3 regions of the Paenibacillus odorifer genome follow, and region 2 is predicted to be linked to each of the others. Evidence: riboswitches for the same ligand, from Rfam matches in the RefSeq annotation. Region 2 holds a riboswitch; each other region holds the start of a gene.
What was found. A riboswitch is a leader RNA that binds a small molecule or an ion and turns the genes downstream of it on or off. The one in region 2 is predicted to bind cyclic di-AMP.
Positions count from the first base shown of each region.

Region 1 (7,271 bases), 490 kb from region 2:
ACCCTCGCGATTATGATGAGCCAATCCATCGGTCAGTACAACCTCTGGATTACGCGCCACAATGGCCTCCACGTCCAGATCCTTCTTCTCGATCTCCTTCTGAAACCAATGAATACTTGGAATCCGTTCCAAGTCACCCAGCTGATCCCTTGTTTCTGGACTCTGGTTGGTTGAAACCGCACAGATTACAACATCGATGCCCTGTGCTTTCAGCGCCTGCCCCTCACGCAGCATCTGATAGGTCTTGCCTGATCCACTGACCGGACCTATATAGATCTTCAGGCGTCCACGATGCAGCTCATAGATAGAGAGCAGCAGTTCCTCCGGCGTCTTCCTCCGATATGTTCCCATCAAGACCACTCCTTAATAACCCGTTCATCCATTCACTCTTCTATGCCAAAAGCAAGATATCCCTGACCCAGTTTGAACAATCGGGCAGGGATATTAGCTATATTTATTTGTTCGTTAATTTCTGGAGCTCCATATTCAGCTTCAGAACATTTACCCGTTCTTCACCAAACAGCCCTAGATCACGACCTTCGGTCTGCTTATTCACTAGCTCTTCCAGCTGCGTGGCTGGAATCCCGGTCAAATTACTGATCCGGGGAATCTGCACAATTGCCGATGCAGGAGTGATATGCGGATCAAGACCTGAACCTGAGTTGGTTACTAAATCAACCGGCAGCTTGTTTACAGGCACATCCGGATTATCCAGCTGCCACTGTGTGATGGAATCCTTCGTCCGCTGCAGCATATCGGGGTTGGATGGGCCATAGTTGTTGGAGCCTGAAGCTTCCGCTTTATAATCAATGCTGGATACACGTCCATGGAATAATGCCGGGTCCGTAAAGCTCTGCCCGATGAGTTCTGAACCCACTACTACTCCAGCGTCATTCTTCAGCTGACTGCCGTTCGCTTGCGATGGCATCAGAACTTGAGCAATCGCTGTAGTAGTCAGAGGATAAATCACTCCGCAGAGAACAACAAACACTAGACATAGCCGTAATATGATAAAGAAATTAGCACCCTTCGATGGTGACAAGTGTTCTTCAGCGTCCGCAATCGATTTTCTGTTATTCACGATGCTCTCACCCTTTCAATGATTAGTTAATCCGTTGTTATATCCATACACTTACGAGCAAATCAATAAGTTTGATGCCCGCAAAAGGAACGACTACTCCACCTAAACCATAGATAAAAATATTACGTCCCAGCAGCTTCGTAGAACTCATCGCTTTATATGAGACACCTTTCATCGCCAATGGGATCAGCAGCGGAATAATAATTGCATTAAATATTAATGCAGATATAATTGCCGAGCTAGGTGAACCCAATCCCATGACATTCAGGGCTTCCATTTCAGGAATAGCTAGCATGAACATTGCCGGAATAATCGCGAAGTATTTAGCGATATCATTCGCAATACTGAACGTTGTCAACGCGCCCCGCGTCATCAGTAGTTGTTTACCAATAGCTACAACCTCAATGATCTTCGAGGGATCGGAGTCCAGATCAACCATGTTTGCTGCTTCCTTAGCGGCTGTAGTCCCACTGTTCATCGCTAAGCCCACATCAGCTTGGGCAAGGGCAGGTGCGTCATTCGTTCCATCACCAGTCATTGCCACCAGCTTGCCTTCGTTCTGCTCGCGGCGGATAACCGCTATTTTATCCTCAGGTGTACTCTCTGCAATAAAATCATCTACCCCTGCTTCACGGGCAATAGTAGCTGCGGTCAGCGGATTGTCCCCTGTACACATGATAGTCTTGATTCCCATTTTTCGCAGCTCATCGAACCGCTCTTTCATGCCTGGCTTAACTGTATCCTTTAAGTAAATAAGTCCATAAATCCGGTTGTCTACCGCAACAGCAAGCGGGGTCCCCCCCATCCGAGCGATAGCATCGGAATTACTGTCGAGGTTCGCGGGAATGACTCCGCCCTTCGACTGTACCCATTTCTTCACGGAATCGACTGCCCCTTTACGAACAGATCGTCCATCCCGCAGATCTATACCACTCATCCGGGTCTCAGCCTTAAACTCTACGAGCTCTCCGCCTTCAGCAAGTTTGCTGTCATAGCTGCGTTCCAGCTTCTTAGCCAGCTCAATAACAGAACGTCCTTCCGGAGTCTCATCCTTTAGCGAACTAATAGCTGCCCAAGCCGTAAGCTCAGCTTCCGTTTCATCTCCAACTGGCACAAAATCACTCGCCATCCGGTTTCCGAAAGTAATCGTACCGGTCTTATCTAGAATCATTGTATTAATGTCGCCGGCAGCTTCAACGGCCTTCCCTGACATAGCAAGGACATTAAACTGTGTGACGCGGTCCATCCCTGCTATCCCGATAGCGGAGAGCAGTCCCCCGATTGTGGTCGGGATCAGACAGACCAGCAAGGCGATCATAACAGGAATATCTAGATCAACGCCCAGATAAGTCGCAATTGGCCGCAAGGTCACTACTACAATCAGGAAAATCAACGTCAGACTGATCAAGAGTGTATTTAGTGCAATTTCATTGGGTGTCTTCTGACGTTTCGCCCCTTCAACGAGGGAGATCATCCGATCCAAGAATGACTCACCGGGTTCACTGGTAATTTTGACTTTAATCTCATCACTAACTACCCGGGTGCCGCCTGTGACTGAGCCGAAATCTCCGCCGGCTTCCTTAATAACAGGTGCAGATTCACCTGTAATTGCCGATTCATCTACGGAGGCCAGCCCTTCAATCACTTCACCATCGCCAGGGATAAGTTCTCCCTGACTGACGATCACGATATCTCCTTTCCGCAGCTCGGAGGAAGAAACGGTCTTCACAGACCCTCCAACGAGCTTATTAGCTGTGATATCCTGTTTCGTTTTCTTAAGCGAATCCGCCTGGGCCTTCCCGCGGCCTTCAGCCAGCGCTTCAGCGAAGTTGGCAAACAGCACTGTGAATAACAGAATGAACAACACCGTGATATTGAAGCCTACCGATTTCTCTGCATTAAAATATCCGGGGGCCAGTACCATAAGCAATACAATAATCGTGCCGATTTCGACTACGAACATGACCGGATTTTTGATTAACGTCACCGGGTTAAGCTTAATAAAGCTATCCTTTACAGCGCTTAGGAGTATGGGTCCCGTCAGCAGCTTTTTTCTTTTTACAGTACTCATCTTGTTCTCCCTCTTCCTACCGTAAGGTCAAATATTCTGCAATCGGGCCGAGCACAATGACCGGCAGAAACGTCAGCGCACCGATAATCACTACCGTACCAATCAGAATTCCGGTGAACAGACCATTGTCTGTGCGGAATGTGCCAATCGTCTCAGGAACCGGCTTCTTCTGGATCAGTGAACCTGCAACTGCCAGCATTACGATTATAGAGACATAACGGCCAAGCAGCATTACGATCCCGGTTGTAACATTCCAAAAGGTGGTATTGTCCGCAAGCCCTTCAAATCCTGAACCATTGTTCGCGGCAGAAGAGACATATTCATATAACACTTGGCTAAGTCCATGGAATCCGGGATTCGTGATGGAACCGTTGCCCAAGTCCGTTAAGAACGCACCTGCTGTTGGTACAAGGATAATGAACGGATGCACAAGGATAGCAATCGCAATCAGCTTCATCTCCTTGGCTTCTATCTTTCGCCCGAGAAACTCTGGTGTTCTGCCAACCATTAGTCCACATAAGAAGACGCCCATGATGGCATACATCAGCATATTGATTAGTCCTACACCTTTTCCCCCGAAGACGTTATTGAGCATCATTAGGGCCAGAGGGGTAATGCCACCCAGCGGTGTCAGCGTATCATGCATATTGTTAACACTACCTGTCGTAGCTGCCGTTGTTACCGAAGTGAACAGCGAAGATTGCGGGATACCAAAACGCACCTCTTTACCTTCCATGCTGCCTTGCGAAGACTCGATCCCCAGCGCATTAATAGCGGGATTCCCTTTAGTTTCCGCATAATAATTCAGCCCCAGCAGCAGAACGAACAAGGTCATCATTGCTGTGAAAATCACCCAGCCCTGACGTTTGTTCTTAGCGAACAATCCGTACATATATGGCAAAGAGGCTGGCAACATCCACATAGAGAGAATCTCCAGAACGTTCGTAAGTGGATTAGGGTTCTCAAAAGGATGCGCTGAATTGGCTCCGAAGAAGCCGCCACCATTCGTACCTAAGTGTTTAATTGACTCCAAAGAAGCGACTGGACCGATAGCGATTTGTTGCGTCTGCCCTTCGAGTGTAGTGACCTCAAGCGATGGCTTGAGCGTTTGTGGCACATGCAACCCTACCAGCACCAATGAAACTAGCAGAGCTAATGGGATGAATACACGAATATGTGCTTTTACGAAGTCCTCAAAAAAATTCCCGACTGATTTCTGTCCTGTAATCCCTCTGACAAAAGCAACCGCAACAGAAAATCCGCTCGCTGCAGACGTGAACATCATCATCGTGATGACTGCCATTTGTGAAAAATACGATAGTCCCGTCTCCCCGCTATAATGCTGCAGGTTCGTATTGGTCATAAAGCTGATCACCGTATTAAATGAAAGCGTCTGTTCCATATCGGCAATTCCATTCGGGTTCAGCGGCAATCCCCGCTGTAATCTTAGAAAAATATAACTGAAAGCAACCAGTACGATATTAGTTAAAACAAAGCTGAGTGCATACTTCTTCCAGGACATTCCGTCCCGTTTTTTCAGGCCGATCAGCTTATAAATACCTTTCTCTGTGCCTGCAAACCAGCGATCCGTACGATTTGGTTCGTTAGAAAATACATGATATAAATACGTCCCCATCGGCTTGACCAACAAGATGAGAATTACAATTACGACGACTATTTGCAAAATGCCCATGAATGCCCCTCCTTAAAATTTCTCAGGATGAATCAACGCGTAAACCAGATATATAAACAACAGTAGGGTAACAGCGATTACTAGAATCACAGCTTATCCCTCCCCGTATCCTCAACTACACCTGCGCACCAGCGCATAAAGCCATAAAATAACCCGTAAATTACAGCTAACGAAGCCACCATATACAGATCCATCATATCTTCCGCACTCCTTCCATTATCCTTGATGAGGTGATCTATCGATTAGAAAATCAGCATCACCACTATGGGAATAGATTACATAGCTCGCACCAAGTCTTTTATAGACCAATCTAGGATTTATAGAACTTGTAATCACAAAAATTGGCTGTGTCGTCCAGGTACGGCACATCTGAATATAGCGGCAGCAAAGCGGAAAGCTGCTCTCAAACAGATATACCCTGCCTACCGGGAACGATGGGCGAAACCAAGTGCTCTGATGGCGGGTATCCACTAGAATAACCTGCTCGATTCCGAGCTCCTCTAGTAAAGCTTTCTCAGCCAGATTGTTGGTTAATCCCGCCATCTTAATACCCCTGAACTTCAGAAGTTTAATGAAATGTTCTCCCGCCTTTGTAGGCGCACATACAAGCACATATTCATTCTGATCCGTCATCTCTTTTTTCTCCTCCTGCTCATTTACAACAAGGAGGCAACGAAAATCTCCGAAAGGATGTTGACCTATCGTCATTTTCGGGCACAACCTAAAGCTCGGTTGTGTCACGTCATTAGACGCTGCCTTACAAATACCGCTAATGATGAATTTAGCGACCTCTTGGGGGAGGCCTCCATAAATGCTTTGCTTCTAAGAGCACAGCAAAAAGCCACAAAGGATCTCCTCTGTGGCTCGCTAGCGGTCACATTGCACTCATCCTCTCTCCATACGCTTACGAGGTTAGCTGTCGGATTCGGGCGGTGAGAGTCGCCCTACCTGTATAGATGCGAGCTCACTCGCACCCTCTACAGGATTCACCCCATAATCAGCTTCCGACTCTCACATCGGCTGCCGATTGTTGGTTCCCCCGCTTTCCTTATCGGAAATTAAGCGGATCAAATATTCGATTGTCGTTGAAACAGGAGTAATCATACTCTTATGCACGAAGACTTGTAAAACCTGAATGATGCCAAAATAATGCAAATTAAAAACTATTTTCCCATTAGATAGCGCTTACTTGATATCTAATCTCTCTATATCTCTTGTTTACTCGAGTTTCAAGCGTTTAATCGCTATCTATAACCCATGTGATTTTATTCACCTTTTTAGGGTGAAAATACTGCAAATTCCCTTTATAGGTTGAAACGCAAGAAGCTGAGGTTGAGCGAGAAAGAGGCGCGATAACACGCCATAAATACCTATTTACCTCGTTTTTCAGTCGTAGTCGGCAGGATATGGTTAAAATCGCTCTAAAAGAACATTTTCCGTTTTTTACAGAAAATCTTGAAAAGAGTATGATTCGGGTTGAATCTAATTCATGAAAAACAATCAACGCTGAGTTCCTGCATTCGCAGGGAACGGGGGAACCATCAGGCCACCTGGCCTACTTGGGGTGAATCCAAAGGAGACTGCGTAAGTCTCAATAGGTAGGGCGACTCTCACCGTCCGAATCCGACAGCTAACCTCGTAAGCGTAAAGAGAGAGACCCTTGATCCGCCACGCTTTGGCCCAGGTATATCTGCCTGTAATCCAAAACCGCAGCAGAGGTCCTCCTCTTGCTGCGGTTTTTGCGTTACCTGAGCCTGTTAGGTGATAGCACGCTGGATGGGGTGAATGTTTTGAAGCACTATTATTTAGGGATACATCAAGGGCTGCTTGAGCCGATAAGTCTAAATTACGTTTGTTTCGGGGCCTTGTGGTTCGAAGAAAATAATCACAGATACATTGTAGGTTATGCATTTGGCCAGAACCAGATCCAAGCCCTTCGCCAATTCAGTACACCTTCTTCTTGTAAAGACTGTTTAGACTCTAAGATTGTATATGAAATATATAAAAAAATTCGAGAACAACAACAGCAGCAGGATTGGTCATCGCATCAAAAACTCCCGTGGTTTACAGCCTTCAAGGAGCCTTGGAAAGATGTAAGCGCCGGTTGGTATGTCTTGAGATCCCGCAGCACCTTTCCCTTACATCTATCTGTTATACGGAAAGAGAAGTTCCGACTATGGCTAGAGCATACCGCAGTCTGTGAGAATAAAATGGAAATGCTCGCTTGTGTAGAAAAGGCTAGTGTCACTCATCATGTAGACTTAAAGCTTTTGGAAATCTAAGGAGGAACCCTACTATGGACCAGCGCAGACTATCCCGCATTGAAGTATTTGTATTGGATGAACCCGAGCCTATTCACTATGGAATGGAAGGGGCTGAAGGCTGCCGTTATGGTATTCTGAAGCTCACCTGTAAGGGAGGTTGCA
Region 1 covers NZ_CP009428.1:596,459-603,729, reverse strand. Annotated here, with positions in the region: gene PODO_RS02640 (histidine kinase) at 1-351, opposite strand, end outside; gene kdpC (potassium-transporting ATPase subunit KdpC) at 455-1,063, opposite strand; gene kdpB (potassium-transporting ATPase subunit KdpB) at 1,119-3,152, opposite strand; gene kdpA (potassium-transporting ATPase subunit KdpA) at 3,169-4,845, opposite strand; gene kdpF (K(+)-transporting ATPase subunit F) at 4,858-4,935, opposite strand; gene PODO_RS02620 (hypothetical protein) at 5,062-5,478, opposite strand; cyclic di-AMP (ydaO/yuaA leader) riboswitch at 5,731-5,920, opposite strand; cyclic di-AMP (ydaO/yuaA leader) riboswitch at 6,340-6,504, shown strand; gene PODO_RS02615 (hypothetical protein) at 6,573-7,127, shown strand; gene PODO_RS29815 (hypothetical protein) at 7,142-7,271, shown strand, end outside.
Region 1: it holds a riboswitch for cyclic di-AMP, as region 2 does, so the genes downstream of both, PODO_RS02620 (hypothetical protein) here and PODO_RS00535 (C40 family peptidase) in region 2, are expected to answer to the same signal.

Region 2 (7,271 bases):
CAGGTAACTTCGTTATGGCTGGGCAATGGTTCCCTAAGCTTAGTGTATACGAGCCGAGGGGCACACGCGGAGTTAAGGAAGAAGGCTGGGACCTGCATCAGTATCACGGAACCTCTGAGTTTTACAGTGATTTTGGCATCTTTAATGTAACGATTGCCGTCCCTTCCAACTATACGGTGGCTGCGACCGGATTTCCTGTAAAAAATGCCAAGCTCAAACAAGATCAGAAAATATATCAGTTCTACGCCGATGATGTCCACGATTTCGCTTGGGCCGCTTCCCCTGATTTTACAGTAGCTGAGGAAGCCTTCTCTACGCCGGAGGTGCCTGGAGTACGAATTAAGGTGTATCTCGACCCACTACACAAAGATTTAAAAGAGCGTTACCTTCAGGCTGCCAAGGCTGCCCTGACCTACTTCAGCAAATGGTATGGTCCTTATCCCTACTCTACGCTGTCTATTGTCGTCCCACCTAAGGAGGGCAACGGTGCTGGAGGAATGGAATACCCTACCCTTATTACAGCCTTTGGGGCCGCGGATTCTTCTCCAGATACCTCACTTGAAAGAACCGTCATTCATGAAATCGGCCATCAATACTTCTACGGTATGGTAGCCAGTAATGAATTCGAGGAGGCCTGGCTGGATGAAAGCTTCACTTCCTATGCCGAAGACAGACTTATGGAGCAAGAATACGGTATCAAGTCTAATTTGCCTTTACAGGCCAGCCTGGTAACTATACCTGAGCCGTTAAATCTGGAAACGTGGAAATATGCAGGGGCGGATTCCTATAGCCGAAATGTTTATATCCGCGGCAAGCTTGTACTTAAAGATATCGAACGCCAGGTAGGTACCAAAGCAATGAACAACATCATGTCCTCCTACGCTCGTAAGTTCCGTTTCGAGCATCCTGCTACGTCAGATTTTCAGAAAGTCGTTGAGAAGGTAACCAAAAAATCATGGCAGACCTATTTCGATGATTACATTTATGGTGATGGAGCGCCTGACTTCTCAGTAGATACGATTACTTTTAAAAAAAATAACAGCGGCGATGCTCCAAGCTACGAATCATTAGTGAAGATTTCAAACAAAGGGAGCCATTACGTTGATGTTCCCGTGAAATTCACATTCGCCGACAGCTCTTCGGTGCAGCGGGTCTGGAACGGTGAAGGAGCAGAGACTACGTTGCAATTGTTAAGCGATAAGCCTCTTCTCTCTGCTGAGATTGACCCTGAACATTCCATCTTATTGGAGAGCAAACATCTAAACAACTTTAGGCTGGCGGAAATAGAGCCCAAGACGCTCTCTCGCTGGACATTAAGTGTAACTAAACTACTTGAAACCGTGCTCGGAACTCTTGTCTGGTGAGGTGAATGATTGTGAGAACATCGATAACCCGCGGCTGGCAAAGCATGAAGGAGCAATTTTATATTTTAATTCTGCTCTTCATCTACCGACTGCTCTGGGGCTACTTTATGTATGGTTTCATCCGATCTGCTATTATTCCGATTCTACTGCGCTATCCGGATAAAGACGCCGGAGGCAGCGGTATGGGCAGACTGTTATATTATATCGAGGGACAGTTCAGCTTGAATACGGACCCTGCGATACGCACTTGGTTATGGATGCTTCTGGCGCTTGTTGTCTTGCGACTTCTGCTTTCCCCTTTCATAAGGGCAGGATTGCTGCATGAGCTCCACCAGGAGCGAAAGGGCGAGCGTGGACTGTTCTTTTTCCCTGGCATGAAGATCTATGGACTACCTGTCTTAGTCTTTAGCCTAATCGAATGGGTGCTGACCCTGCTGCCGCTTTACTGGCTTGCTCCAAAAATGTACGGGCTGTTCTTATCCTCTTTGTTTAACTACGCTTTGTTACTTCATTTAGTACCATACGTATTGGCATGGCTTATATATATTTTTATCGTGCGCCTGTTTCTTCTATATATGCAGTTTGGTTACACCGGCGGTACAGGAATGTTCTCCTCACTGTTCATCTGCTTGCGGTCACTGATTCCTGCTATAGGTGTTTCCATTGTACTTGGTGCGGGAGGCTTGCTCTTACTGCTAGTGTGCGGACTGACGGGTCTGTTCTGTCCCGGCCTACCGGCACTTATAATACGGCAAATCTCACCACTACCTTCTACGCTCTTAAAAATGTGGGGAATCTCTGCACAATATCATCTATGGCGTAGCAAAGCATTTCCACAATAAATCAACCTTATTTGACATAATAAAAAGGTCCCAATTCCTGTATTTAGGAGCTGGGACTTTTTCTCAATACGGATAACTTAAGAGTATTTGCAAAATCGTAAAAGCTCTGTTACAATAAGTCCTGTGCTATTAGTAACAATTTTGTAATCAATTGAAACGATTCCTACATAACTAAATGTATTTATCGTAAGTGTAACTGTCGAAACGTCATTCTCTGGTGCTTAACACGCCTAATTCCTTTGCACCGGGAAGTGGGGGAACCATATTTTGGGTGAATTGATCTCGCTTTACAGGGATCATAGGGAATCTTCTACCGAACCCTTAAGCTAACCTCGCAGGCCTTGGAAGGAGTACATCTTTTGAAAAGACATAATTTAAGAAAAAAATGCGTCGCTGCGGCGCTAGGACTTGTAATGGCATTATCTATTGGTGGAGGAAGCGCCTTTGCCGACTCTAAAATGGACTCTGTAATCTCAAAGACTATTGGAGTTGCCTATAAAACCGGAGGTACAAGCACTGCCGGATTTGATTGCTCTGGATTTACAAAGTATGTATTCAAGAATGTGGGTCTTACTTTACCTCGTACATCAAAAGCTCAATATAGCGTTGGAACTGCTGTATCCAAAAGCAATCTGCGTTCTGGTGATCTAGTGTTCTTTAACACACTTGGCAATGGAGTATCCCATGTCGGCATTTATGTTGGAAACGGAAAATTCGCACAATCGTCCTCTTCGCGTGGAGTGACCATCACTTCACTCAGTCAGGCCTACTGGGCCAATCGTTATGTTGGCGCTAAAAGAGTAATGAGTACTTCAGCTTATCAAGCTGTAGCCTTCGATTGAAACCTTCCTCACAACTATAACCTCACAATTACAACTATATGAACCTGAATCTGATTATGCCCGTAATCAAATTCGGGTTTTTCTTTATTCCATAATATATTTTTACACTATTAGAGCCCAATTGAAACACGTTTATTTGATAAAAATTGCAATTATATTAAAAATTAGGTCATTATTAACGCTTACATATGCCTTTCTACCGTAAAAATGCCAATTTTTCTGCATTAATATGTTAAAAACGATTGCCAAGCGGCTTTCTGTTTGTTACAATTAGCGCAGTGAGATTTTAGTAACATTTTTGTAATCATTAAGTTGTTATTTACAAAGGTTTTGTCATGTATTGATTACAAGCTAATCCTAATCAACAGTATGAGCCGAGTTTCCTAACTATTAGGAAAACGGGGGAACCAACTTTGGGTGAATTGACCTCCATTATATAGAGAGGTCATAGGGGACCTTCAACCGAACCCTTAAGCTAACCTCGTAGGCATTTGGAAGGGGTATACACTTTTGAAGAAGAAGTTAGCAGCAGCAGTACTAAGCTTTTCCATCATCCTCACCATCGGAGCAGGAAGCGCTTTCGCAGATTCCAAAATGGATAAAGTGATTGACAAGGCCATCGGTACTAAATACGTATCCGGCGGTATATCCACTAACGGATTTGATTGCTCCGGATTTACAATGTATGTGTTTGATAAGATTGGCATTAACCTTCCACACCAATCAGGTTCCCAATATCAAATGGGCACAGCAATCTCCCGTGATGATATAAGAGCCGGAGATCTTGTATTCTTCAATACAAGTGGCAAAGGTGTCTCCCATGTCGGCATTTATGTCGGTGAAGGTAAGTTCGCACACGCTTCTACCTCACGCGGTGTTACGATTAGCTCTCTGAGTGATAGCTACTACGTGAAACGCTACGTTGGTGCCAAGCGCATTATGAGCACAGACGCTTACCAATCGGTTGCTGCTGAATCGGAAGACAATGATGATGTGCAATAAATAACGTACATAGGCTCTTTTCCAAGGTACTCTTGGAGGAGAGCTTGTTTTTTTGTCTTATTACTTATTTACCCCTCTCATAATTTGTAAAACATTCCCCTCATATAAAGTTTCTGAGTCGAACCTCCCCCATTTTGTATATAATTAATAATATAGCAATGTCCTCGTGAAAGGAGATCGTTGACCTTATGATAAATCCCTCGGTAACTTTTCATGTTGTTCCTATGGAGGCAATTCACGGAGAAGCTATTTGTAAGTGGAGCTATACGCCCCCATATAATATTTATGGCTGGATGCCGTGGGAGCAGATGCAGGCTCTTGGCATCGAGTTTGGTGATCCGCAGCTCCGGGAGGAACAATATATCTCCATATTAAATGAAAATGAGGTTTTGTGCGGATTCGCACAGTTGTTCCCGATGGAAGGAGTCGTCCGTTTAGGAGTTGGGATGCGCCCCGATCTATGCGGCCATGGTTTAGGCAAACTATTCGTAGATGCCATCGTCCAGACAGCCTTGAATCGTTATCCTGATCGTGAGATAGATCTGGAAGTCCTGACCTGGAACCAACGCGCCATTCGAACTTATCAAAAATGTGGATTTACGATTACAGATACGTATGAACGCCGCACACCTACAGGAGACAAACCTTTTTATTGCATGGTCTATGACAAATGATATTAAATACCAGATATTTCATAAGAATGATTGTATTCTCGTTCATTTTTTTGTCACAAACCCTATGATAACGCTTCACCATAAGCTATAATGTAGGGAGCAGCTTACATAGAAGGGACGAATTGGGATGCAGAAATGGATCATGAGCGGTTTGTTTTTTGCCGCCTGTGCCTTTGCGGTAGTACTCATGTTTACACTTCCGGGTAAAGAAGAGGTAGCAGAAGAAAATAAGCCCACGATGCCGGTAGTTCAACTGGACGCGGCAAAGGCAGAAGCAACCGTGAAAGCCAGCTGTATCACCTGTCACGGCGATCAGCTTCAAGGTGGAGTTGGACCAAGTCTTCAGAATGAAGGCGGTCAGCATGACGCTGAGGAAATCTACAGCATCGTCACCAAAGGACGTGGCCAAATGCCTTCCTTTAAGGAGAAGCTAGCTCCTGAAGAGATCGCCAACGTCGCACTCTGGCTCTCAGAGAAAAAGTAACCAGCCAAGCAACCAAAAACGCCCGTGTATGAGATAGGTGACTATCTGTGCACGGGCGTTTATTTTATGATTTTGGCTAAACTAATGATTTTTTTCAAAGGCTTCATTAAATTCATGCGCCTCTCGAAGATCTAGTGCTGTAATCCCATCTTCTTCATTAGATTTCAGGCGCAGGGTAACTGTTTTATAATCAATCGTAATATGTGGATGGTGATCGAAGGCTTCTGAAATCGTGGCTACTTCATCAACGAACGCAATGCCCTTCATATATTGGCTGAACATATATTTTCGCACCATAACATTATCTTCCAGTTTCCAGCCCTCCAGCTTGGTGATCTCCTCACGCAGTTCCTCTTCCGTAAATAACAATTCGTTTCCTCCCTTACAAAAAATTGCAGTAAAGTGCGTAGTTCCCTTTACTTGTCTTAGGCGTTAAACAAAACATCCCTTAGCTTCTGAGGTCCAAGGGATGTGCCAGGATAAAGGCGATATTTTCGATTAAATGTATTCACAAATCCCAGCGATTATAACTCGGCTTTATCAATTTTAACACGGGCTACTAACTACGGGCAAATTACGTCCAGACGTCTCCTCTGCCTAAATCAAAACTACTGAAGCCAAATCCTCTTCGCCAACTAGAATATTAATGCGGTGAGTGTCCTTATCGTAAATAATTACGCCGCTCCCCACTTCAATCATAGGTTCATTACCCAGCGCGAAGAAAAGATCCTCAGCCAATGCTTCCCATACCTCCAGCTTTGATTCTTGGGGTAGTTCCTGCCACTCGTCCGGATCCATCTCAAAAAATAAATATCCATCGGAAATTCGTCCGACGGCTTCGGTCAAATCGGTTAGAATTTCACCGTAATCTCTACCATGCTTTACACCCACGTATATCACTCCGTTTTCTTCACAGATGAATAATTACTTACCTTATCCATTATAGCCGAAAAAATGACTTCACAAAAAACCGAATGATGTCGATAAATAAGAATATACGTTAATTCGGTTTCGCACAGAGTGCCCTGCCGCTGTTTCAAGGATGATATACGCGGCATTGTCGGAACACATCTTAAATCTCACGGACGAGGTGCAAAATGGAAATTTCAACAATAATTGGTTTAATTTTTGGTTTGGTTGCTGTAATCTGGGGCATGATCCTCAAGCACGCTCCACTTCATGCTTTGGCCACACCCGCTGCTTACGTTATTATCTTGGTGGGTACGGCAGCTTCTATTTTCATGGCCTTTCCTTTCAACGAGGTCAAAAAGATTCCAAGTCTGTTCAAAATGATTTTTATCAAAAAGAAATTAATCAGTAAACCCGAATTAATCACTATGTTCATGGAATGGGCTTCTATCACACGGCGTGAAGGTCTGTTGGCTCTAGAATCAAAGGTCGATGAAATAGAAGATAACTTCCTCAGAAACGGCATGCGGATGATTATTGATGGAAATGATCAGGATTTTGTCCGCGATGTCCTCATGGAGGATATCCACGCCACAGAGGATAGACATAAAGCAGGAGCCCTCATTTTCTCACAGGCAGGTATGTATGCTCCTACCCTCGGGGTGCTCGGGGCGGTTATCGGTCTCATCGCCGCTCTGGCTGATATGAGTGATATGAACAAACTGGCTGCGGCAATCGGGGCTGCCTTCATCGCCACATTGCTTGGTATCTTTACAGGTTACGTATTATGGCATCCTATTGCTAATAAGCTGAAACGTCTCTCCAAACAAGAAATCGAAGTTCGAATGATGATGGTCGAAGGTCTTTTGTCCATACAGTCCGGTGTATCTACTATTGCCATCAATCAGAAGCTTGCTGTATTCCTAACACCTTCGCAACGCGTTAAGTTAAATGAGAAGGACGGTGGATCAGGTGAGCAAAAAGACTAGACACGAAGAGCATGAAGAACATGCCGATGAATCGTGGCTGTTACCTTACTCCGACCTCATGACTCTTCTGGTGGCTCTGTTCATCGTTATGTATTCTATGAGTGCAACGGATGCCAAGAAATTTGAAGAGATGAGTCAGGCCTTCAGTTCCGCACTTAATGGCGG
Region 2 covers NZ_CP009428.1:110,189-117,459, reverse strand. Annotated here, with positions in the region: gene PODO_RS00550 (M1 family metallopeptidase) at 1-1,364, shown strand, start outside; gene PODO_RS00545 (hypothetical protein) at 1,370-2,206, shown strand; cyclic di-AMP (ydaO/yuaA leader) riboswitch at 2,424-2,562, shown strand; gene PODO_RS00540 (C40 family peptidase) at 2,620-3,048, shown strand; cyclic di-AMP (ydaO/yuaA leader) riboswitch at 3,411-3,553, shown strand; gene PODO_RS00535 (C40 family peptidase) at 3,559-4,050, shown strand; gene PODO_RS00530 (GNAT family N-acetyltransferase) at 4,239-4,724, shown strand; gene PODO_RS00525 (c-type cytochrome) at 4,852-5,208, shown strand; gene PODO_RS00520 (4a-hydroxytetrahydrobiopterin dehydratase) at 5,290-5,577, opposite strand; gene PODO_RS00515 (hypothetical protein) at 5,806-6,099, opposite strand; gene motA (flagellar motor stator protein MotA) at 6,306-7,106, shown strand; gene motB (flagellar motor protein MotB) at 7,090-7,271, shown strand, end outside.

Region 3 (7,271 bases), 1.1 Mb from region 2:
GCATTATCATGTGCAGCCACACCATGAATATTGAAAGCTATAAAAAGGTCCCTTTCCCTATTGTCTCTTTTGACCGTTTTATTTCCTCCAACATTCCTTGTGTGGGATCGGATAATTACCGCGGTGGTGAGCTAGCTACCGAACATTTGATACAGCTGGGCTGTAAACGGTTGCTACATATCTCCGGCCCGCTAGATCTGGATATTCTAGCGAATCGTCGTCGGGATGCTTTTGTCATCACTAGTATGAAACATGGTGTAACCTACGATATTATCGAAGGTGCGCACAATAAGCTTACCTTTGATTATTTTTGGTCCTTTGTCACCGAAAATATCTCTCCAGCCCAACTTCGAGAATATGATGGAGTATTTTGCAGTAATGATATTGTGGCTTATGCTTTATACATTTATGCTGAACAGCAAGGCATTCGAGTGCCCGAGCAACTGAAAATCATCGGTTATGATTACCACAGCTTTACCCGCATGCTTCAGAGTCCTAAATTGACTACCATTATGCAACCTAGTGATCGGATCGGGGTCATGCTGACCAATACTCTCCTGCAAATGATCGAAAGTGCTGACGGAGAGCTAATCAACAACACTACTGTAGACGTAACTCTTATTAAAGGAGAGACTACTTAACGTATCTATTAAAAAGGTAGACTACCGTAATTAGCGGTGGCCTGCCTTTTTTTTGTATTGCTTCATTAATAACGACTTTCAGGAATAACGGCTTTCAGGGCAATTATTGTAACAACTTCCGCTTCTCAGAATATGCTGATTGGGCAGGTTCCCATTTTTTAAAGGAATGAACAGGAGAAGTTCAAGGAGGAGATATAGAAATATGCCTGATTACAGACCATTTAAAGGCGATGCTATCCTAAACAAGCATGGAAGGATCAGCAGTCCTATTAGAAAGAGGGAGTGTAACGCACTATTAAAAATAGTCACTGATCTCTCTGCAGTGGTACCCCCCGTACTTACGAATCCCACAACACTTCATATTGTCAATCTCCAAAGAGTGTTAAGAGAGCTATTGGAATTCTTGCATACTTCTAAGTTATGCAGCCCTTTTAGAACTGAGCTACTTTCTGTAGTAGAGATAACCATTGTATCGACCGAAGTCAGTCCCTTCTCAGTCGTAAGCGTTGGCACTAATCTTCAACTGCTATTAGCTGAGTTATTATCTTTTATTCTCGCCACGAAGATTGACCCTAATTGCAAAGATCAGCTGATTATTCAGATCAGACATATTCAGGCTTCTATTACACAAGCAATTGGATTACCTATTAAAGGTGTGACTGGACCTCAAGGGCCACAGGGACCACAGGGACCTCAGGGGCCGCAAGGATCTCAGGGGGTTCCGGGAGCAACGGGAACTACAGGGGCAGGGCTGCAAGGAATTGTTGCTTTTAATCCTGCATTAAGCCCTACTTATCCTGCCGGTCAAGTAGTAACCTTCAATGGTAGTACCTATATAGCTACTGTTGCGGGACCAACGGGAACACCTGGAAGTTCACCAGATTATTTATTAATTGCTGGGGGCTCCACAGGCCCCCAAGGACCTCAAGGCCCTCAAGGAACACCGGGACTTCAAGGACCTCAGGGGCCGCAAGGGGTAGGGCTGCAAGGGATTGTAATCTTTAATCCTGCACAAAGTCCTACTTATCCAGCAGGTCAAGTAGTAACCTTCAATGGCAGCACCTATATTGCTACCGTTTCTGGACCTACTGGAATACCCGGGAGTTCACCAGATTACTTGTTAATCGCTGGTGGCGCGATGGGACCTCAAGGACCACAGGGTGTGCAGGGGATTCAAGGGCCAACAGGTGCGCAAGGACCAGCAGGTCCAGGCGTAGGAGCAACTGGAGCGACTGGCTCGACTGGCGCTGCAGGCTTGGCAGGCCCTGCTGGTGCAACGGGCGCGACTGGCGACCCCGGCGCGGTCGGCGTTGCCGGAGCTACGGGTGCAACGGGTGCGACTGGTGATCCCGGTGTGGTCGGCGTTGCCGGAGCTACGGGTGCAACGGGTGCGACTGGTGATCCCGGTGCGGTCGGCGTTGCCGGAGCTACGGGTGCAACGGGTGATCCCGGCGCGGTTGGAGCTACTGGCATTACCGGAGTCACTGGTGCAACCGGTAACGGTGCAATTATTCCGCTGGCATCCGGAGGACCTATTATTATGACCACGGTTTTAGGTGGTTTGGTTGGAACAACAAGCCTTGTAGGCTTCGGAAGTTCAGCCACAGGCATTTCTCTTGTTGGCGGTAATATTGATTTAACAGGTACTCTCCTTGGACCGCTTATCAACTTTGCATTCTCGACTCCTCGTGCAGGGGTGATAACATCCCTTGCTGCTTATTTCAGTAATACCATAGCTTTATCGCTGCTTGGTACTACAATAAATGTAACAGCACAGTTGTACCAATCGGCCACACCAAATAACACATTTACTGCTATTCCAGGGGCATTAGTAGCGCTCCCACCTATCACAGGTACTATTAATCTAGGAACTTTTGTCAATGGAATTACAAATGATATCAATTTTGCTGTAACACCACAGACACGTCTGCTTATGGTATTCTCAGCCACTGCTACAGGCCTCTCCCTTGTAAATACAGTCACTGGTTATGCAAGTGCTGGCTTTACGATTGTATAATCATTAAAACAAATTCAAAAAAAGGCATCTGCCATTCCTTCTAAGGAGTGATAGATGCTTTTTTGGTAATATACGGTACACTTACTTGATCTTTCGGACTCAACTGCCGCTATTCGTTAATTTATCCCTGTTTAGAGAGATCATCGGACCTGAGAGGCGCTATTGGGCAGAAATGGTGCTCAATAGCGTCTATTTTGTACAAATAACGCCTATGGGGTCCAATAGCAACTCAAAAATAGGAAAATATTGCAAATAAGAGCGCTTGAGTCCGATAGTCTGTCAATGTCACTCCCCGCTCTTCTTCTCTCCTACTCATGTCCGGAGGCTGAATCCCTATTACCGAAACCTTCCTTTCCTTTGGTCTCGATCAGGAGCTGCAGATACGCTGCTTATTACACCTCCTTCTATACACTTACAATCACTACTTAGAGTCTACTGTTTCTTTCCCACGTCGGATGAGCTGCTTACTATGCCTCCCTCTATACACTTACCTTAACTACTTAGGTCTACCGTACTCTCCCACGTCGGATGAGCTGCTTACTACGCCTCCTTCTATACACTTACCTTCACTACTTAGGGTCTACCGTTCTTTCCCACGTCGGGTGAGCCGCTTACTATGCCTTCCTCTATACAATTACCTTAACTACTTAGGTCTACCGTACTCTCCCACGTCGGGTGAGCTGCTTACTACGCCCCTTCTATACTCTTACCTTCACTACTTAGAGACTACTGTTCTTTCCCACGTCGGGTGAACCGCTTACTACGCCCCTTCTATACTCTTACCTTCACTACTTAGAGTCTACTGTTCTTTCCCACGTCGGGTGAGCTATATTTGATGCTGTGGTAGGGTAGGGACATTAAGTGGCGTTCTAGGTACAATATGCTTGTAAATGTTCAACATCCACCGGTTAGTAAAATACCAAAGGCTGGCTCATTCGTAGATTTCACTACTGATGAGCCAGCCTTTAGTTAGATATCCATTATATTAGGGAAATCCTCCCTAATATTCATCGATAATCGCTTTAAAATAAGGTTTTTAGGGAAATCCTCCCTAAAAATTCATGCAAATACCCATTTATGGCTAAAAACATCCTATTATTAGGGAGGATTTCCCTAATCCACGTTCTAGGAGCCATAATTCCCTTCACTTTAGGGAGAATTTCCCTAATTCACGTGCTAGAAGCCATAATCCCCTTCACTTTAGGGAGAATTTCCTTAAAGTTCTACCCAGAAAGACGTCCCATAGCCAGCTCATTCCCCCTGGCTATGGGACGTCTTTTTCCACTTAAACGCTTCGCTTGTAAAGGTCTCCCTATAGATCAGCTAATCTGCTGACTGCCCTGCTGCTTCTCCAAGAAACGCTGAAGAATCGCATTGAATTGCTCCGGCTGGCACAGATTACTTGGATCTAATGCGTTCGGAATAATCGCCAACTGCGCATGTGGCAGCTGGGACACCATTTCCTTCATACAATTCACTCCAAATTCATTAAAGTCCCCTACAATACATAAAGCAGGACGTTTAAAAGCCTTTAAGCATCTGGTGTAATCAACATGGCTCGTAGCCAGCCTTTGCCGATAAAGCTCCCGGGGACGTTTGTCCAGCAGCCCTCTTCTAATCTCATTGTAGGCCAGACTCCAGCGCTCTCGGTACATCATCCGAATCGAAGGCAACACCAGCTCGCTTGGGAGATAATACATTAGCAAACTGCAATATGCTGCCATAGTTTGTATTTTCCCTACAATTGTTGATCCGTGAGTCCTACAGAAGCTGTCTGCGACCACAATTGCTTTTACACGCTCAGGATATTGTTTGGCAATATGCTGAACGACTAAGCCACCATAGGCGATTCCTACAAAAACTGCTTCACGGATACCTAGGTCATTCAACAGCATAATCAAATCCAGACATTGCGTCTCAATAATCTCATGTGGGGCCTCCAGCAGTTTACCAGACTTACCATTCCCCCGTAAATCGCACAAAATCACTTTATATTTATCGGAAAAATACTCCAGCTGTGGTTTGAACATACTGTGTGTTAATCCATGTCCATGGATAAACACAACCGGAGTGCCAGTTCCATTGATTTCATAATAGAGCGAAGTTCCGTTCAGTTTAGCGATAGGCAAAGGTAACACCTCTTTCATAATAAATTCTACGACTATATCTGCTTAAAAACGCAGCAAAAAACCACAGAGGGATTCTCTGTGGCTATTCATCACTAAACACGCCATTCATCCTCTCTCCATACGCTTACGAGGTTAGCTGTCGGATTCGGGCAGTGAGAGTTGCCCTACCTGCAGGGATGCATGTTATGCACCCGGAACAGGATTCACCCCATAACCAGTGCCGACTCTCACATCGGCTGCCAGTTGTTGGTTCCCCCGCTTTCCAGAAACGGAAATTAAGCGGATTGCTTATGTAATTGTAAATTTAAGATAATTGTCAGTTCTGAGATGAATCATACTCTTGTAAGGTTTGCTTGTAAAGGAGGGCTCTGGTCAAAATAATGTTGAAAGCAATGCTTTTCATTTCATATTGAGCATACTCTTCATTTTCTCTTTCTTTTGCTCTTGTTTACTCGTTTTATTTAAGAAAATGGCTCTGAACCAAGCCAAACGGAGGTTAAAACACCAGTACTTTCTATATAAAGGCCATCCTTTTCACTGGAGATATGAAAAAAGCTAAGCAGAATCAGAGATATTCCCCTGTCCACTTAGCTTCCTCTTACAATACTATGGCTACAAAAGATCGGCGTTTTTCAATGCATGCTCCCAGCTTGGAAAAAAGAACAGCGCACTTCTCATAAGCTCAGGATCGCTCTGCTTTACTTGTTTTTTACTGATCGAGCTTCCGTCGCTTTGCAGCTTTTTGATCCGACTTAATACTTCATCAGCCTCCAAAGGAATTTCCATTGAAACACTCCTTTCTCAGTGACCTGTTTCCCTTCATTTTCTCCATAATATGTTTATTTATTCCGTACTCTTTATTTCCCCAGATTAAACCATCTGATAGATGGGTTGTTCAGCAATGAACCGGCTAGGAAGCATGGGATATTTGTCTGCTAAGATTTCAGCTAAATATTTCATTCCCGGCGCTTCACTCTCCGCATGACCTAACATGATGAGCGCTTTAGATCTGCCTTGGTGCCCTGCATCCCGCACATATTCCGGAGTCTCCCACTCTGGTCCCTCTCCAGCAATAATTAAATCAAGATTGTGATCATTAAAATGCGGAATAGCCATCGTCCCGCCTCCTCTGTAACCTACTAATATCCCTACGCGTTTGCAGGACAGAGACAGGTCACCAGCAGCGCGTACATAAGAGATCCCTAGCTTACTTTTAATATACTGAGCAGCTTCCAGTACAGTCATAGCAGGAATAGTGAGAATCGTAGCAGCTGCTTGCTGCTCTTCCACGTATGCGGACCAATCTAGTTCTCCCAGCAAACCCACCATAATTCCATCCGGCTTTTGCCGATGCCAATAATCATGATAACGAAAAATAGCAATTTGGGAATGTTCGATCAGACTTTTTTTCGCATGATAAACCGGATCACCTTCTAACCACTCGCTCGCCGCATGATGGCTATAAAATACACCTTCATGCGTGATCAGCAAATTGGCTCCTAACGCTATTGCTTGCTCCACAACATTTTGTGTGGCAGAGAAGGCCGTAATAATCCCTGTGACTTCAGTTTCCGGTTCCCCTGGGTTCAGAATATCGACAGTGCCTTCTACCTGTTCCACAGTTCCCATTAAATCTTCCATAATCGCTCTAATCGTGAGGCTCACTATCATCATCCCTCGATTCGAAATCTAATAAATCTTTCTGCCTTTAAGATCCTCAATTCCGCTCTTGCGGTAAAAATACGTATTGATCCGATCTCTCCATTCCTGCGCATGCTCTGCTTGCTCTTCAAGACGTTGCTTCACTTGCATATACAATCCACTATCCACGCTGCCTTCAAGTGATTCCCATGTCGCTAGAAGCTGTGCAGCCTGCTCTGCCCCCTCGAAATGAGTATCGTAAATATGTTGTATAACCGTTTGCCCCGATTGCAGAACATGCGTGTATGGAACATGATGAAAGAACAGCAACAGCTCTTCTGGACAAGACGCTAGATTCTCATAGTTTGATGCATTAAGACCCATATACTGTCCACTATAACCCGTTCCCGATTTGACTGAACGATCCACACCAATGCCTTTATGATCCGCATAATGGTACGTTCCCCACTTGGCGTATTCATACCCATCCACATTCGGCCCATAATGATGATCCGGATTAACCATCCAACCCACACCTAATGGAGCTGTGTAAGATTCGTAAATCCTCCATGAGTCCATCAACATCCCGCGAATAGCAGCCACTAGACCTTCATCAGTGCCAAAGGTAAGCCGAATCCATTCCTCAGCTATTTCTTTTGCCGTCAGCTCCGGATTCCAAATTAATCTTCCATATCCATACAGATTAGCTTGAGCTAACCCATGCCCCGTCCAGTTCATGTCATCTCCAACATTAGTTACAGCAGCCACACCATTATACTTATTTCCCCACACCGATCCGTCCACAATATGTTTCACAAGCGTAGTTTGCCCTTTGGCATAAGT
Region 3 covers NZ_CP009428.1:5,819,592-5,826,862, forward strand. Annotated here, with positions in the region: gene PODO_RS25355 (LacI family DNA-binding transcriptional regulator) at 1-641, shown strand, start outside; gene PODO_RS25360 (exosporium glycoprotein BclB-related protein) at 844-2,658, shown strand; gene PODO_RS25365 (alpha/beta fold hydrolase) at 3,978-4,787, opposite strand; cyclic di-AMP (ydaO/yuaA leader) riboswitch at 4,893-5,079, opposite strand; gene PODO_RS31580 (hypothetical protein) at 5,400-5,573, opposite strand; gene PODO_RS25370 (Nif3-like dinuclear metal center hexameric protein) at 5,658-6,452, opposite strand; gene PODO_RS25375 (alpha-glucuronidase family glycosyl hydrolase) at 6,477-7,271, opposite strand, start outside.
Region 3: it holds a riboswitch for cyclic di-AMP, as region 2 does, so the genes downstream of both, PODO_RS25365 (alpha/beta fold hydrolase) here and PODO_RS00535 (C40 family peptidase) in region 2, are expected to answer to the same signal.